2 linked regions of the Alloalcanivorax dieselolei B5 genome follow. The protein of the gene in region 1 binds, or shares a complex with, the protein of each later gene. Links are inferred from orthologs where the notes say so. Each region holds a gene or a part of one and is shown on either strand. Other genes may lie near its edges.

Region 1 (8,109 bases):
GTGGATTGGAACGACAGCCGTGACCTCTGGTATCACGAAGCCATGGCGCAGGCTGACCCGCGGTGCGAACCGGAATGGATGGACTCCGAGGATCCGTTGTTCACCCTCTACACCTCCGGCTCCACCGGCAAGCCCAAAGGCGTGGTACACAGCACCGCCGGCTATCTGCTGCAAAGCGCGCTGACCCACAAATACGTATTCGACTATCACGACGGTGACATCTACTGGTGTACCGCCGACGTGGGCTGGGTTACCGGCCACAGCTATATCGTTTATGGTCCGCTGGCCAATGGCGCCACCACCCTGATGTTCGAGGGCGTGCCCACCTACCCGGACGCCTCCCGTTGTTGGCAAGTGGTGGACAAGCACAAAGTAAACATCTTCTACACCGCGCCCACCGCCATTCGCGCGCTGATGGGACTCGGCGACGAGCCCGTCACCAAGACGTCGCGGCAGAGTCTGAAGTTGCTGGGAACGGTGGGCGAGCCGATCAACCCGGAAGCCTGGGAGTGGTACTACAAAGTGGTGGGCGAGGAGCGCTGCCCGATCGTGGACACCTGGTGGCAGACCGAGACCGGCGCCATCATGATCGCCCCGCTACCCGGTGCCGTGGATCTGAAACCGGGCTCCGCCACCCTGCCCATGTTCGGCGTACAGCCGGCCCTGATGGACCCGGACGGCAAGGAGCTGGACGGCGCCACTTCCGGCAACCTGGTGATCAAAGCGAGCTGGCCGAGCCAGATCCGTACCGTTTACGGCGATCATCAGCGCATGATCGACACCTACTTCAGCGCCTATCCGGGTTACTACTTCACCGGTGACGGCGCCCGCCGCGACGAAGACGGCTATTACTGGATCACCGGCCGGGTCGACGACGTATTGAACGTGTCCGGCCACCGCCTCGGCACCGCCGAGATCGAGTCCGCTCTGGTGCTGCACAAGAGCATCGCCGAGGCCGCCGTGGTGGGTTATCAGCACGACGTCAAAGGCCAGGGCATCTACGCCTATGTGTCCTTGATGGCCGGCGCCACGGGCAGCGAGGAGTTGATCGAGGAACTGCGCAAGCTGGTCACCGAGGAAATCGGCCCGATCGCCAAGCCGGATCTGATCCACTTCGCGCCCGGGCTGCCCAAGACCCGTTCCGGCAAAATCATGCGCCGCATCCTGCGCAAGATCGCCGCCGATGAGCTCGACAGCCTGGGGGACACCTCCACTCTGGCGGATCCCGGCGTGGTCGACCAGTTGATCGAAACCCGCCGCAACCGCTAAGGCGGATCGGCATCACCGTTAGCCTGTCTCCCGGCCCCGGTACAGTCAGGGGCCGGGCTTTTTAAGCGGCCGGAAGCACCACCTGTCACGAATACTGTCACGGATAGTTCAGATACAGAATGGTCGGCGTATTGACGGCCTGACTGACGATGGTTTCCGCATTCCCCGTGATGACGCTGCCATCGAGCCGGTGCCAGCTCATGTGGGGGCTGGGAGTGTTCATCAACACCATCGGATCCGCCACTTCCTGCCTGATCCGCTCGCAACTGGACACCACCGCCTCATTTCCGGTAACGGCACTCACGCCAACCTCACAGGTCGCCACCGCGATTCTGCCATGGAAGCGTATCTTCCCGTCGCTGGCGTAGCCCTGCGGCATCAGCAGTGCACACAGCACCCCAACACCCCATCGCCAAGAAAGCCATCGTAGCGGTCGCCCGGCGCCGCCGCCTTTTTCCCTTAAAATCCGTCCGGCTCTCGGCTCATCCTGTCTTTTCCCCTGATCCCACTGCGTCGCGTCCATGTCACTCCCCTCGCTCCGTTGGTTATTATTTCGTGATACATGTCACTTTTTTATGGGCGCCGCTCCAATCGACACCCTGACAGGTCGATCAACGAAATAATCAGCGTTTCATTAAGCGCACCGGCCAGCCCGAAGCCCGCCCCGACGCGGCTCCGCCTTTATTTTCAGGCATTTTCGCCCGTTTTCATTTATTCACATTCATGACTCTAATGGAAAAACAAAGGGAGAAAAAACCAATATATGTCCTTTTTTAAACCAAATTGGCATTAAAAAATAAATCCTTTATAGCCATAAAAAATAATTAAAGGTTTTCCAAAAGCTGCCGATATCTTATTTTCTATGGCGGCAGTAATACCGGCCTTAAAATTGGCAACAACTCTTTCGGTTTTTTAAAGCAAGGAGCGAGAGGATTGTTCTTTGTTTGAGGGGAGAGGTGACCAGAGGCGGCAGCTAAACTGTCGCCGGCTGCTGACGCCGCAGTAACAATACCAGCGGAATGGCCGCCATATTAATCCACATAAGCAAGCGGAAATCGTTCATGTAACTGATCTCCGCGGCCTGACTCAACAGGGTGTGATACACCTGGGCGGGCACCCCGGACACCAGATCCTTCATCGGCAATCCCTGGGCAATCCAGGCCTTCAGTTGCAGCTGCTCGCCCAGCTGTTGCTCGTTGATCCACAGATTGCGGGTCAACATGGCGGTCATGATCGAGATACCAACGCTGGAACCGAGGTTGCGGGAAAGGGAGAACAATGACGTACCCTCGGTCCGCAACGAAGGCGCCAGGGTGGCATAGGTCAACGCGGAGGCCGGCACGAACACCAGGCCAAGCCCCAGTCCTTGCAGCACCCCGGTCCAGATCAGATCGCTCTGCGAAACCTGCAAGGTGAAGCCCGCCATCTGATATAACGACAGGCTGGTCAGACATAACCCGGTGATCACCAGGGCCCGGGGATCCAGGCGGGTACGCATCAAACGCCCCACCAGCATCATCGACACCATCGACCCGAGCCCTCTGGGGGCCAGTACGATGCCGGTGGTGGCGGCGGGGTAATCCTTCCACTGCTGCAGAAACGGCGGCAGCAGTGCCATGGTGGCGAGCAGGATGATCCCCACCACGAAAATGAACACCACACCGGTGACGAAATTGCGGTCCCGAAACAACGCCATATTGATAAAAGGCGCTTTATGGGTCAGCGAGTGCACCACGAACAGATACAGGCCCGCCAGCGCCAGCACCGCCTCGATCTGGATCTCAAGACTGCCAAACCATTTCAGGTGTTCGCCCCGGTCCAGCATCAACTGGAAGGCACCGATGGCCAGAGCGAGCAAGGCAAAACCGGTAAGGTCAAATCGGGTTTTCCGGATTTCCGTGTCCGGCACACTGAGCCAGATCCCCAGATAGGCCAGCAAGCCAAACGGCAAGTTGATGTAGAACACCCAGCGCCAGCTGTACCATTCGGTCAGCCAGCCTCCCAGTGTCGGGCCGAGGATTGGCCCGACCATCACCCCAACCCCCCAGACCGCCATGGCCTGCCCGTGCTTTTCCACCGGATAGGAGTCCAGTAGCACCGCCTGGGACAGCGGCACCAGGGCCGCGCCGAAGATACCCTGCAAAATACGGAACGCCACCATCTGTTCCAGCGAGGTGGACAGGCCGCACAGACCGGACGCCACGGTAAACCCGGCCACCGACCACAGGAACACCTGGCGCCGGCCGATACGCGACGTCACGAAGCCCACCGCCGGGGTCATGATGGCGCAAGCCACGATGTAGGAGGTCAGGACCCAGGTAATCTGGTCGGTGCTGGCGGAGAGGCTGCCCTGCATATGTGGCAGGGCCACATTGGCAATGGTGGTATCGAGCACCTGCATCACCGTCGCCAGCATGATACTGGCGGTGACCAGACGCTGGTCCTCGATACGCGTCATATTACTGCGCCTGTGCGGTTTGTTGCTCCGGCTCGTCACCGGTGTCGATGCTCACCTCGGCGCTCATTCCGGCGCGCAGGATCGGCTGGCCATCCTTGGGTAACAAACGCAGCCGCACGGGGAGCCGCTGAACCACTTTCACCCAGTTGCCGCTGGCATTCTGCGGAGGAATCAGCGCAAACTCGGAACCGGTGGCCGGACTCAGACTGATGACTTCCGCTTCCCACTTCACCCCCGGGAAGGTGTCCACTTCCACTTCCGCTGTCTGCCCCGGCACGATTCGGGTCAGTTGGGTTTCCTTGAGGTTCGCTTCCACCCACAACGTATCGGTCTTCGACAAGGAAATGATCGGCACCGCGGCGTTCACCCGTTCCCCCACCATCGGCACTTCGCCACCGACGATGCCGGAGGCCGGGGCGATGACCTGGCACTGGGACAGATCGTATTCCGCCTGCTCCAGCTTGGCGGTGGCGGCCTGATAATCCGGGTGGTCCTCCACCGCCATATCAGGGCCGCCCGCCAGTTGCGCCCGCAAGCTGACCAGACGCTGTTCCGCCACGGAGCCGTTGGCGCGGGCCTGGTCCAGTTTCTGCCGCGCGCTGTCCAACTGTGCCTCGGACACCGAACTGCGCCTCATGCGCTGCAAACGTTGCAGCTCACGCCGGTAATAGGACACATCACGGTTGGCCTGATCCCGCTCCGCCGTGGCCTGGGCATAATCGCCCCGCAACGACAGGATGCGGTTGCGCACCGCTTGCTGATCCGCTCGTGCTTCGGCAACGGCGATGCGAAACGGCCGGGGGTCCACTTCCGCCAGCACCTGCCCCTTCTCCACCACCTGATTGCGTTCCACGTTCACCGCCACCAACTGTCCGCTGACGTTGGCGGCCAGGGACAACATGTCGATCTTGATGTAGGCGTTATCCGTGCTGACGTAGCGCTGGCCGCCAAAAATCAGCCACAGGATCAGCACCACCGCCACCAGCAAGCCCAAGCCCATGCCCAGACGGCGGGTTCGTTGTATCGAGGTCACTCTAGTCTCCCTGGTCCGGGCGATCACACAAGTTGGCACGCATGGCGGCCAGAATCCGGATGAGCGTGTCGATATCCGCAGGCGCCAATCCCGCAAAAGCCCGCGCACGGGTTTGTTCGGCCAGTTCCTTCAATCGTTCCAGCGCTGGCCGGGCCTGGTCGGTCAGAAACAACAACCGGCGCCGTCGATCGGACGGATCCGGGCGCCGCTCCACCAGGCCTTCCGCTTCCAACTGGTCCACTTGGCGGGTCAGCGAGATGGGCGCCAGATCCATCACTTCGGCAAGGGCGGCCTGATGCAGGCCCTGCCGCCGGGAAAGCTGCCAGAGCACCTGCCAGCGCGCCCGGCTCAGGCCCTGCTCCCGGGCCCGACGATCGAAGTCCCGCCGCATCATGCGCGCCACATCGTTCAGACTCATCCCAACCGTGGTGTCCGTTCCGCCCATGCTCACTACTCGGATAACAACCTTAAACAGGCTCTCATTGTAAGCATGCTTATGAATTTGGCAATAGGGTCAAATAGTTTGACCCATATCCACGCCCGCACCGGAGACAGCCACAGCCAACCCCGGTAGACTGCGCACCTCGCGAGCACCGGCGTCGAGGACAATGCAATGCTGACCAATGCGGTGGTGATATCGGTTCTGGTTCTGATGGGCCTGAGCCTGGCACGCCTGAATGTGGTTCTGGCGCTGGTATGCGCCGCCCTCACCGCCGGCCTGTTCAGCGGCCTGCCCCTGAATGACACCCTGAACCTGTTCACCGAAGGGCTGGGCGGCGGCGCTCCGATTGCTCTCAGCTACGCTTTACTGGGCGCCTTCGCGGTGGGCATCGCCCGATCCGGCGTCACCGAATGGCTGGCGGCACGGCTGATCCGCCGTCTCGGCAGCACCCCCGATCCCGGGCAACTGCGGCGGCTGCGCAACCTGATTATTCTGGTCCTGCTGGGCGCCGCGGTCATCAGCCAGAATCTGATCCCCGTGCACATCGCCTTCATCCCCATCCTGGTGCCGCCCCTGCTCGGCGTCATGGCCCGGCTCAGGTTGGACCGGCGGCTGGCCGCCTGTGTGCTGACGTTCGGCCTGATCACACCCTACATGGTGCTGCCGGTGGGTTTTGGCAGTCTGTTTCTCTACAAACAGCTGGAACCCAGCCTGGCCCAGGCCGGTCTCGATCTGGCAAAGGAGCAAATCCCCCAGGCCATGCTGCTGCCGGCCGGCGGCATGGTGGCGGGCCTGCTCCTGGCGCTGTGGAGGTTTCGCAAACCCCGGGATTATCGGCCGGTAACCTTGCCCGGCGAAGACCATCAGGCACGGTTATCCCCGCGTACGCTTGTGGTGGCGGCGCTCGCGCTGGGCAGCGCGGTGAGCCTGCAACTGCTCACCGACTCCATTGTGCTGGGCGCACTGGCCGGCTTTCTGCTGTTCACCGCGGGGGGCGTGGTGCCCTGGCGGGAATCCCAGGACGCCTTCACTCAAGGCGTGAAGATGATGTCCTTGATCGGCTTCATCATGATCGCCGCCAACGGCTACGCGGCGGTGGTGAAAGGGAGCGGGCAGGTACCGTTGCTGGTGGAGGCCGTCACCGGCCAATTGAACAGTCCCGGCGTGGCGGCGGCGGGCCTGTTGCTGCTGGGGTTATTCATCACCCTCGGCATCGGCTCCTCGTTCTCCACCATCCCGATTATCGCCACCTTGTATGTGCCACTGTGTCTGGCGCTGGGATTTTCCCCTCTGGCCACCGCGGCCCTGGTAGGCAGCGCGGCGGCACTCGGAGACGCCGGCTCACCGGCCTCGGATTCAACGCTGGGCCCCACAGCGGGGCTCAACGCCGACGGCCAGCATGACCATATCCGGGACACCGTGATGCCAACCTTTGTGTTCTATAACCTGCCATTACTGGTGGCGGGCTGGACCGCCGCCATGGTGTTGTAGCCGGCGGATCAGCCCTGCACCATTTGGTCAGGCATTAAAAAAGTTCATCGCGGTTTGACGGGATTTGGCATTGCCCTCCATCAGGGACAGCGGGATGGAGAGGGCATCCTCTCCCCTCTCCGGAAAGGTCCGTCGTCGTTGGAGTCCGGAACGCGGCGGTTCACTCGAAGCGGGTCTGCACGGAGGCCTTCCGGGCCCCGATGGAGACTCTCATTCCCGTCATTCCGCGATGAACCATTAAAAAGGCCCGCATCCGCGGGCCTTTTTAATTTCGACTGAACTCCCGAAAGAGTGCGATTAAGCGCAATCAGCCTTCTTTCGCTTCCTTCATGGACAGCTTGATGCGGCCACGCTGGTCCACATCCAGCACTTTCACCCGGATCACATCCCCTTCCTTCACGTAATCGGAGACCTTCTCCACACGTTCTTCGGCGATCTGGGAAATGTGCAGAAGCCCTTCGGTACCGGGCATGATGCGCACGAAAGCACCGAAATCCACCACACGGGTCACTTCGCCTTCGTAGATTTTGTCCACTTCGGCCTCGGCGGTGATTTCCTCGATGCGGCGCTGCGCTTCCAGGGCCGCTTCGCGGGTCTCGCCGTAGATCTTGATGCTGCCGTCGTCCTCGATGTCGATGGTACAGCTGGTTTCCTCGGTCAGAGCCCGGATCACCGCGCCACCTTTACCGATCACATCGCGGATTTTCTCCGAATTGATCTTCATGGTGAGCAGGGTCGGCGCATTGTCGGAAACCTCGTCACGGGACACGGAGATCGCCTTGGCCATTTCGCCGAGGATATGCAGTCGGCCGCGCTGAGCTTGCTCCAGCGCTTTCTCCATGATCTCTTCGGTGATGCCCTCGATCTTGATATCCATCTGCAGCGCGGTCACGCCGCGCTCGGTCCCGGCCACTTTGAAGTCCATGTCACCCAGGTGGTCCTCGTCACCGAGGATGTCGGACAACACCGCGAAACGGCCGTCCTCTTCCTTCACCAGGCCCATGGCGATACCGGCCACCGGGGCGCTCAGAGGCACACCAGCGTCCATCAGCGCCATGGAGGTGCCACACACACTGGCCATGGAGGAGGAGCCGTTGGACTCGGTGATCTCGGAGACCACCCGGATGGTGTAAGGGAAATCCTTCTCGTTCGGCACCACCGCTTCCACACCGCGACGGGCGAGACGGCCGTGACCGATCTCACGGCGCTTGGGAGAGCCGATCATGCCGGTTTCGCCCACGCAGTACGGGGGGAAGTTGTACTGCAGCATGAAGTGGTCCTGACGGGAACCTTCCAGAGCGTCGATGAACTGGGCATCACGCATACCACCCAGGGTGGCGGTAACGATGGCCTGGGTCTCACCACGGGTAAACAGGGCGGAACCATGGGTTTTGTTGAGAAAACCGACTTTACAGT
Region 2 (4,000 bases), 3.6 Mb from region 1 along the record:
TATGCGGGAAACGCAAACCGGCGGTGGCCACGTCGGCGGCGCGGCGGCGGCCGTAGTCGCTGGTCAAGCCGGCAAGCTGTTCACTGTCACTGCGCTCCTCAATCCAGGCATCGCGCAATGGCGACAACCCCTGACGGATGTCGATACGCGCGTCAGGGTCGGTATAAGGACCGGAAGTGTCGTACACCGACAAGGGGGGATTGTGTTCCAGTTCCCCGTTGGCCAGGGGGGTCGGATCCTGGCGGATTTCACGCATCGGCACGCGGATATCCGAGCGGCTGCCGGAGACATACACCTTCCGCGAACCCATGATGGGTTGGCAAGCCTCGTCGATGGCATTGGGTGCGGCATTACGTTGCTCGTCTGGCACGATCGGCCTCCAGGGCTACACAAACATGGGGGAGGCGAACACTATACGCAGCGACCCATTTACGGACAACCGAGGGCGCGACGAAGGGAGTGTCAATCCGTCTCGCTTGCTATTACCATACTGGCCAGTTCACCATTTCACCGTTACCTGTCGGTGGGGATCAAGCGCCAGCCATATCGGGACAAGATGCCCCGGCACGGCCGGGGCGAGACACAAGCCGGAACAAAAGAATGAGGAAGGAAACGCATATGAAGCGGAGCCCGCTGAAACCTCTGGCCCTGGCCATCACCCTGCTGTCCATGGGCGCCCAGGCCGCTGATCTGAAACAGGTCGCCAACGCCGCCTGGGACTACGACAGCACCTGGCGCGCCGAGCGGCAAACCTGGGAAGCGGAGCAGGAAACTCTGGTGCAGGGCCGCGCGGCGCTGCTGCCCACCATTGATGCCCGCTACGGTCGCTACCGCACTGACCGGGACATCGAGGAAGGCAACTTCAACCAGAAGTACGACTCGGAAGCCACCACGGTGACGCTGTCGCAGCCGCTGTTCCGGCTGGACGCCTGGTACGGCTTCAAGGAAGCCAAGGCCGTGGTCTCCACCGCCGAGGCCGAATTCCAGCAAGCGCGTCAGGACTTCGTGCTGCGGGTGGCCCAGGGCTACTTCGGCGTACTGCGGGCCTGGGACACCCTGGTGTCGGCCCAGGCCGAGGAAAAGGCCATCGCCCGGCAACTGGAGCAAACCAACGAGCGCTTCGAGGTGGGCCTGGTGCCCGCCACCGAAGTGGAAGAAGCGCAAGCCGCCTATGACCTGACCCGGGTGACGCTGATCGTCGCCGAGCAGGACTTCGCCATTGCCCGTGACCAGTTGGAAACCCTTACCGGTCAGCGTTGGGAAACGCTGGCGGAGCTGCGCGAGCAGTTGCCGATGGAAGGGCCGCAACCGGCGGCGATGCAGGACTGGCTGGACAAAGCCTCGGTGCAGAATCCCCAGGTGCTGGTGGCTCAGGGGAACGCCACGGCGGCCGGCTTCACCGCCGACCGTCAGTTCGGCGCGATGATGCCGCAGGTGGCGTTGGTGGGCAGCTACACCCACACCCACACCTCTCCGCGAGGGGACAGCGCGGTGGGCACCACGTCTTCCGGCATCACCCCGGACAATCACGGCACCGAAGTGGGGATCGAAATTTCCATGCCGCTGTTCCGTGGCGGCGGCCTCAACAGTCAGCGCAAACAGGCCGCTCTGCGCGCCGATGCCGCCGATCAGTTGTACCAGCAGGCGATCCGCGACGTTACCCAGCAGACCCGCACCTTCTACCGTACCGTGGAAGCCGATGCGCTACGTGTGAGTGCCCGCAAGCAAGCGATCCGTTCCGCCCGCGCGGCCCTGGAAGCGACCCAGTCCGGTTACGAGGTGGGCACCCGCAACGTGGTCGATCTGCTCAACGCGCAACAATCTCTGTACGGCGCACTGCGCGATTACGCCAATGCCCGCTACGACTACATCCTCAATACGCTGAACCTGAAAGCCGCCACCGGCGAACTGGATGTGGCGGATCTGGCGTCCTTGAATGACTGGTTGTCCGGTCAGGAAAATCTGGATCTCTACAATCCGGACCTGGAAGGCCAGAGCGAAGCGCAAATGGTGATCCCGCGCTGAAGCGCGCCGCGGTTGGCGGCCACCACGGCCGCCGCCGCTTCCCCCCGCCGACGGCACTCATCGGTGTCGGCGAACAACGCCGCCACCGCGCGCGCCAGCGCATCGCCATCGGCCACCAATTCCAGAGCCCCGGCCTGATCCAGCAAATCGGCAATGGCGGTGAAATTATGCAGGTGGGGTCCACTGAGTACCGGCAGCGACCAGGCCGCCGGTTCCAGCAAATTGTGGCCGCCCACCGGCACCAGGGAACCGCCCACGAACGCCACGTCACTAACGCCAAACAGCATCAGTAATTCGCCCATGGTGTCCGCCAGGTAAACTTGCGTCTGCTCATCCACTGTATCGTGTCGACTGCGCCGGGCGACGCCAAATCCACGCCGCCGGGCCAGACCGGCCACCTCGTCGAAGCGCTCCGGGTGGCGCGGCACCAGCAGCAGCAACGCTTGCGGCTGATCCGCCAGAATTTTGCGATGGGCGGCAAGCACCATTTCATCCTCGCCGGGATGGGTGCTGGCGGCGATCCACACCGGCCGTTGCGCGAATCCGGCCCTCAGTGTGGAAGCCGCCGTTTTCACTTGGTCGCTCAGGGTCAGGTCGAATTTGACGCTGCCGTTGACCTTGATCCGTTGCGGATCGGCGCCCAACTGGCGGAATCGTTCCGCCTCCGTCTCGGTCTGCACCGCCAGCACCTGGAAGCGGCCCAGCATCGGGCGCACCAGGGCGCCCAGCCTGGCGTAACCGCGATAGCTTTTCTCCGACAGCCGGCCATTCATCAGCATCAGTTTGGCGCCTCGGGCTTCGGCGGCGGCGCACAGGTTCGGCCACAGCTCGGTTTCCAGCACGATCACCAGGCGCGGATCGAAGGCACGGAAAAAGCGCCGATAGGCGCCGGGCAATTCCCACGGGCAATAGACATGAGTAACCCGGTCGCCGAACAACGCCCGCACCCGCTCCGAGCCGGTGGGTGTGGTGGTGGTCACCACCAATGGCGTTTCCGGGAAACGCGCCAGCAGGGCTTCGATCAATGGCGCGGCCGCCAGGGTCTCCCCCACCGATACCGCGTGGATCCAGACGCTGCCTTTCAGCATACCGGGGCGATAACCCAGAGCCATGCGCTCACGCCAGCGTTGCCGATAGGCCGGCGCCCGCCGTCCCCGCCACCACAGACGCACGAACAGCAGCGGCAGCAACAAATACCAAAGCGAGGTGTAGAAAAAACGCATAGAACGATCCAAACGGTGGCACGGGCGAGACGGTTGACCTTGAGGTCGCCGGCTATCATCCCCAGAGATGACCCACATCGGCATCCTTGACGGCGGCCTATGCTAGCATAGCCGCAACTTTTTCCGGCGGTGAGCCATGACTACCCAGACCCTAGAACCGGACGTTCTCATTTTCGGCGGCGGCGTCGCCGGCCTGTGGTTGATCAACCAATTGCAGAATCAGGGCTACCAATGCCTGCTGCTGGAAACCGGCGCCCTGGGCGGGGCCCAGACCCTGGCCAGCCAGGGCATTATTCACGGCGGGCTCAAGTACGCCCTCGGCGGCGCCCTGTCCAACGAATCCGAGGCCATCGCCGGCATGCCGGAGCGCTGGCGCGCCGCCATGGCCGGCCAGGGGCCGGTGCCGCTGAATGGCCTTGATGTGCTCTCGGACACTCAACATCTGTGGTCCGCCGGTTCCGTGGCCAGCCGCATGACCACCTTCTTCGCCAGCAAAATGCTGCGCGGCCGTATCGAGCGTTTACGTCGCGGTGACTACCCTTCCGCTCTTGCCAACGCCCGTTTCAAAGGTCAGGTCTACCGGCTCGACGACCTGGTGGTGGACACCGAGAGCCTGCTCGATGTGCTGACCGCGCCAGTGCGGACCCGATTGCTGCAGGCGCCGGATTTAAACGGCCGACTGACCTGGGATGAGCGGGGCCTTCGCGAGGTACGGCTCGACGGCGCCGTGATCCGCCCGAAAGTGTCGGTGC

What was found. Proteins that work in one complex are often made in the same cells at the same time.
Region 2: the proteins of B5T_RS19105 (region 1) and B5T_RS03245 are in contact, whole or in part, in a cryo-EM structure (PDB 8ZAL), measured with the Escherichia coli proteins. The link is inferred for Alloalcanivorax dieselolei B5 from one-to-one orthologs.

Annotation. Positions count from the first base shown.
Region 1 is NC_018691.1:4,267,220-4,275,328, forward strand. What follows is about bases 2,745-5,637. They hold B5T_RS19105 (HlyD family secretion protein), read right to left. Parts: upstream 4,761-5,637; coding sequence 3,729-4,760; downstream 2,745-3,728. Other genes in these bases: B5T_RS19100 (DHA2 family efflux MFS transporter permease subunit), read right to left, coding at 2,745-3,727; B5T_RS19110 (MarR family winged helix-turn-helix transcriptional regulator), read right to left, coding at 4,762-5,178; B5T_RS19115 (Na+/H+ antiporter family protein), read left to right, coding at 5,374-5,637. Also shown: acs (acetate--CoA ligase), read left to right, coding at 1-1,269; B5T_RS19095 (hypothetical protein), read right to left, coding at 1,367-1,666; more of B5T_RS19100, read right to left, coding at 2,243-2,744; more of B5T_RS19115, read left to right, coding at 5,638-6,693; pnp (polyribonucleotide nucleotidyltransferase), read right to left, coding at 7,001-8,109. UniProt on the Escherichia coli protein: Part of the tripartite efflux system EmrAB-TolC, which confers resistance to antibiotics such as CCCP, FCCP, 2,4-dinitrophenol and nalidixic acid. EmrA is a drug-binding protein that provides a physical link between EmrB and TolC.
Region 2 is NC_018691.1:689,317-693,316, reverse strand. What follows is about bases 1-2,821. They hold B5T_RS03245 (TolC family outer membrane protein), read left to right. Parts: upstream 1-618; coding sequence 619-2,025; downstream 2,026-2,821. Other genes in these bases: waaA (lipid IV(A) 3-deoxy-D-manno-octulosonic acid transferase), read right to left, coding at 1,971-2,821; thiC (phosphomethylpyrimidine synthase ThiC), read right to left, coding at 1-370. Also shown: more of waaA, read right to left, coding at 2,822-3,248; B5T_RS03235 (FAD-dependent oxidoreductase), read left to right, coding at 3,385-4,000. UniProt on the Escherichia coli protein: Outer membrane channel, which is required for the function of several efflux systems such as AcrAB-TolC, AcrEF-TolC, EmrAB-TolC and MacAB-TolC. These systems are involved in export of antibiotics and other toxic compounds from the cell.